DNA from 2 places in the Streptomyces yaizuensis genome. Region 1 is predicted to be linked to the other one. Evidence: predicted binding sites of a transcription regulator. Region 1 holds the regulator's gene; the other holds the start of a gene.
What was found. Region 1 encodes HspR, which represses chaperone genes until heat shock. Its sites were predicted from a motif close to TTGAGNNNNNNNNNCTCAA; they were not measured.
Positions count from the first base shown of each region.

Region 1 (2,390 bases):
CAACGCGATCCTCGACCAGGTGCTGATGGACTGCTCCGAGGAACTCCTCACGGTACAGCCCGGCAGCGGACGGCAGCCGCATGTGGTGCAGAAGGCGCTGCGGCGGGTGAATCCGCTGCTGGAGCGGGGTGTTCGGATGCGGACGCTCTACCAGCACACGGCCCGGCACCACCCCGCGACGCTCGCCTACGTGGAGCTGGTGGGGCCGTTGGGGGTCGAGGTGCGCACGCTGGAGGAGATCATCGACCGGCTGATCATCGTGGATCGGAAGGTCGCCTTCATACCGGCGAGCAGCGACCGCCTCTCGGCGCTGGAGCTGCGGCACAAGGGGATCGTGGAGTATCTGGTCGGCGTCTTCGAGCAGTTCTGGCTGCACGGGCTGCCGTGGGAGGAGCCCGTGACCTACGGGCCCGATCTGAACGGGATCACGGGGGTCCAGCGTTCCATAGCGAAACTGCTGGTGGAGGGGCATGTGGACGAGGCGATAGCCCGCCGGCTCGGGATGAACGTCCGTACCTGCCGGGCCCATATCGCCAAGCTGGGCTCGTCGCTGGGCAGCGGCAGCCGGACCCAGCTGGGGTATCTGATCGCCCAGTCGAAGATCCTGGAGGAGGACTCCTGAGGGCTTTCCCGGGCATCTGAGGGCCTTTCGGGGGTCCGGGGCGCTCTCCCCCTGCCCCCAGGTGAAACAAGGCCGGAAATCGCTGTCCTCGGCCCCGAGGCCACCGGGGCGACGGTTTCCGGTGTTTCACCCGCGTACGACGGGGAAAGGCGGGGCGCCGCAGGAGTGACGCTCCCTCAGCCGACCTCCGCTGTACGGGGATACGGGCGTACAGGCGTACAGGCGTACGGGGATACGGGCCCGAGGGGCGCCGGCCGGGCCGCGAGCGCGCCGGAGGGCGACCGTCCGCCCCCGGGGGCCCGGAACCTCCCACCGGCCCCCGCCGGCCCGCGCACGGGCCCCTCGCGGGCCTTCCACCCCGTACCGGAATCACACCGGCGGAACACCGTTACCAGGGACGGCGGGAAGGCCGGGCCCGGGCCACCCACCGTCCCCACGACGGGAACTGACGCTCCGTACGGTCACCGCTCCACCGCCCCGGGGACAGAAACAGGCCCCCGGGGCGCGAAAGCGCTCACCGGGGGCCTGCCACTCATCTGCGACCGGACCGTCGGGACCGTCAGCAGGATCTGTCGACGCGGACGGCGTGATCAGCCGTCGGCGCGCTTGGGCCGCCACACCACCAGCGCGCTGGTCTGCTGCACGTCCTGGTACGGCACAAGATCGCGCCGGTAGGAGGCGTGCACCTGGGCCTCGCGCTGCTGGATCGCCGCGGCCGCGCCGTCCAGCGCCGCCGACAGCTCGGCGACCCGGGACTGGAGGGCCGCGACCTGGTGCTCCAGCTCGATGATGCGCTTGATGCCGGCCAGGTTGATGCCCTCGTCCTGCGAGAGCTGCTGGACGGTCCGCAGCAGTTCGATGTCACGGGCGGAATAGCGCCGCCCCCGCCCGGCGGTGCGGTCGGGGGAGACCAGCCCCAGCCGGTCGTACTGCCGCAGTGTTTGCGGATGCAGACCGGAGAGCTGGGCGGCCACCGAGATCACGTACACCGGGGACTCGTCCGTCAGCTCGTAGGGATTACGGCGCCTTCCGTCCATGTCATGCTCCCTTCGCGGCCTGGAACAGCTCGGCCCGCGGGTCCTCCTCCGCGGTGGCTTCGCGGTAGGTCTCCAGGGCTTCCTTCGCCTTCTCGCTCAGGTCCTGCGGGACCGCCACCTCCACGGTGACCAGGAGATCGCCGCGAGTGCCGTCCTTGCGGACCGCGCCCTTGCCGCGCGCCCGCATGGTGCGTCCGTTCGGCGTGCCCGGGGGCAGCTTCAGGGTGACCGGGGGGCCACCGAGCGTGGGCACCTTCACTTCACCGCCCAGCACCGCCTCGGTGAAGCTGACGGGCACGGTGACGGTGAGATTGTCCCCCTTCCGGCCGAAGACCGGGTGGTCGCCGACGTGGACGACGACATAGAGGTCACCGGCGGAGCCGCCGCGCTCGCCCGGCGCGCCCTTGCCGCGCAGCCGGATCCGCTGCCCGTCGGAGACGCCCGCCGGGATGCGGACCTGCATGGTGCGCGAGGAACGGGCCCGTCCGCTGCCCTTGCAGACCTCGCAGGGGTCCTGGGCGATGAGGCCCCGGCCCTTGCAGTCCACACAGGGGTCGGTCAGCGAGAAGGAGCCGCTGCCGCCGCGCGAGACCTGGCCGGTGCCGACACAGGTCGGGCAGACCCGGGGGGAGCCGTTCTTGTCGCCGGTGCCGGAGCACGCCTTGCACGCGGCGGAGCTGGACATCCGCAGCGGGACCGTGGCCCCGTCGACCGCCTCGGTGAAGCTGAGC
Region 1 is NZ_BSBI01000006.1:173,919-176,308, reverse strand. It holds gene SYYSPA8_RS16555 (helix-turn-helix transcriptional regulator) at 1-622, shown strand, start outside; gene SYYSPA8_RS16550 (heat shock protein transcriptional repressor HspR) at 1,213-1,659, opposite strand; gene dnaJ (molecular chaperone DnaJ) at 1,661-2,390, opposite strand, start outside.

Region 2 (2,390 bases), on a different contig from region 1:
CCCGGATGTCGTAGGCGTCCTCGGTCCGCTCGTTCCAGGGGAGTTCGAGGACGGTGTCCAGCCAGGTGCGGATCCAGGAGCCCTCGGGGCTCTGGTCGCTGGACCGCTCCAGCTTGGCGACCTCCTTGAGGGCGGCCTCGCGGACGCTCTCGGGCAGGTCGGCGGCCTCCACGCGGGCGCGGTAGTCCTCCGCTTCGTCGGCTCCGTCGGCGTCGCCTTCGCCGTTCAGCTCGCGCAGTTCCTTGCGGACGGCGTCCAGCTGGCGGCGGAGCAGGAACTCGCGCTGCTGCTTGTCGACGCCCTCCTGGACGTCCTTGGCGATGGACTCGGCGACGTCCTGCTCGGCGAGGTGCTCCCGCAGCTGCTCGGTGGCGAGCCGCAGCCGGGCCACCGGGTCGGTGGTCTCCAGCAGCTCGATCTTCTGGGCGGTGGTGAGGAAGGGGGAGTAGCCGGAGTTGTCGGCGAGCTGGGACACGCCCTCGATCTGCTGCACCCGGTCCACGACCTGCCAGGCGCCGCGCTTCTTGAGCCATTCGGTGGCGAGGGCCTTGTACTCGGTGACCAGCTCGGCGATCTGGCCGGGGAGCGGATCGGGGACGGTCTCCTCGATCCGGGTGCCCTCGACCCACAGGGCGGCGCCGGGGCCGGTGGTGCCGGAGCCGATGCGCACCCGGCCCACGCCCCGGATCAGGGCGCCGGGGTCGCCGTCGGAGAGGCGGCCGACCTGCTCGACGGTCCCGAGGACGCCGGTCGCCGCGTACTGCCCGTCCACGCGGGGAACAAGGAGCACCCGCGGCTTGCTGCCCCCGGAGGAACCGGCGGCGGCCTGCGCGGCCTCGACGGCGGCGCGGACATCGCCGTCGGTGAGGTCGAAGGGCACCACCATTCCGGGCAGCACGACCTCGTCGTCGAGCGGCAGCACGGGCAGGGTGAGCGGTGTGAACGTCTGGGACTCAGCAGCCATGATCTCCCCTTAGGCAGTGAACTTGAGCGTCAAGGACTCAATGCAGTTATGTGGAGTCAATGCATGGGCGGCGCCGGATGTTCCCGGGCCCCTGTTCGCTCTGAGCGATCACTCCCCGACCGGTACGGAACCGGCCCCTCCGGCCCCTCCGGCCCGATCCGCGGAACCGAGAACCGGCACCGCCCCGGCGAGCGATAGAGGGGTGTGAGACGGATCCGCCCCGCACGGGGAGACACACGGGAAGACCGGGAAGCCACGGAGGGAGACGGAGACCGGGACGACGCCGCTCTGCTGCGCGCCGTCGCCCGGGGGGACGCCGACGCGCTCGCCGCCCTCTACGACCGCCACGCCGGCTGGCTGCACGCCCGGCTCACCCGCCGCTGCGCCGACCCCGAGACCGTGCGCGAGGTCGTCCAGGACACCTTCGTCGCGGTCTGGCGGAACGCGGGCGGCCACCACGGCGGCGAGGCCGGCGGCTGGCTCTGGGTGATCGCCGGCCGGCGGCTCCTGGACGCGTACCGGACGGGCGCCCGGCAGGGCAGACCCGTCCCCGACAGCGCCGCCCCGCCGCCGAACGCCCCCTCCGCCGAGGAGCGGGTGCTGATCTCGCTGGAGTACGGGGACCTCGGCGACGCCCTGGACCGGATCCCGCCGGAGCTGCGGGACGTCCTGCGCGCCACCGTCATCGACGGCCTGTCCACCCGGGAGGCCGCCCACGCGCTCGGCATCCCCGAGGGCACCGTCAAGTCCCGGGCCCGACGGGCCCGCCGTGAGCTGCGCTCGGCGCTGGAGGCCCTGGCGCCGGGGAGCTGCCCGCTGGGAGGTACGGCATGACCGGCATGAGCCACCCGACCGGCGGGCACGTGTCCGCACCCCTGGCCCTGCGGTACGCGCTCGGCACGGCCCGCGAACCGGACGCCCGCGCACTGGAACGCCACATCGAGGGCTGCGGACCGTGCGCGGCCCGGGTCTCCGCCGCCGTCCGGCGCGGCCCCGCCGGCGCCGTCCTCGACGACATCCGCACGGCGGTCCTGGCGGAGGCGGCCGGACGGGCCCCCGAGCACGCGGGCCCGGCGGGATCCGGAAGGGAGACCCCGGCCCCGGCGGGCTCCGTGGGCCTGGTCACCCGGCTCGGCTGGGCGGCGGGACCCGCCGTCCGCAGGGCCTGGTGGCCGGCGCTCCTCGCCGTCGTCGGCGGCGCGCTCCTCCTCGCGTACGCCGTGGACCTCCCCCGGGCCGCCCGGCCGCTGCTGCTGGCCCTCTCCCCCGTCGTCCCGCTGCTGGGGGTGGCGCTGTCGTACGGCCGCCGCGCCGACCCCCTGCACGAGATCATCGCGTCCACGCCGTCGGGCGGGCTGCGGCTGCTGCTCACCCGGACCGCCGTGGTGCTGCTGGCCGGTGTGGTCCTGCTGGCGGCCGCCGGGAC
Region 2 is NZ_BSBI01000003.1:409,726-412,115, reverse strand. It holds gene lon (endopeptidase La) at 1-964, opposite strand, end outside; gene SYYSPA8_RS10095 (RNA polymerase sigma factor) at 1,169-1,798, shown strand; gene SYYSPA8_RS10090 (zf-HC2 domain-containing protein) at 1,795-2,390, shown strand, end outside.
Region 2: the regulator HspR is predicted to act here: its motif matches at 987-1,005, upstream of lon (endopeptidase La).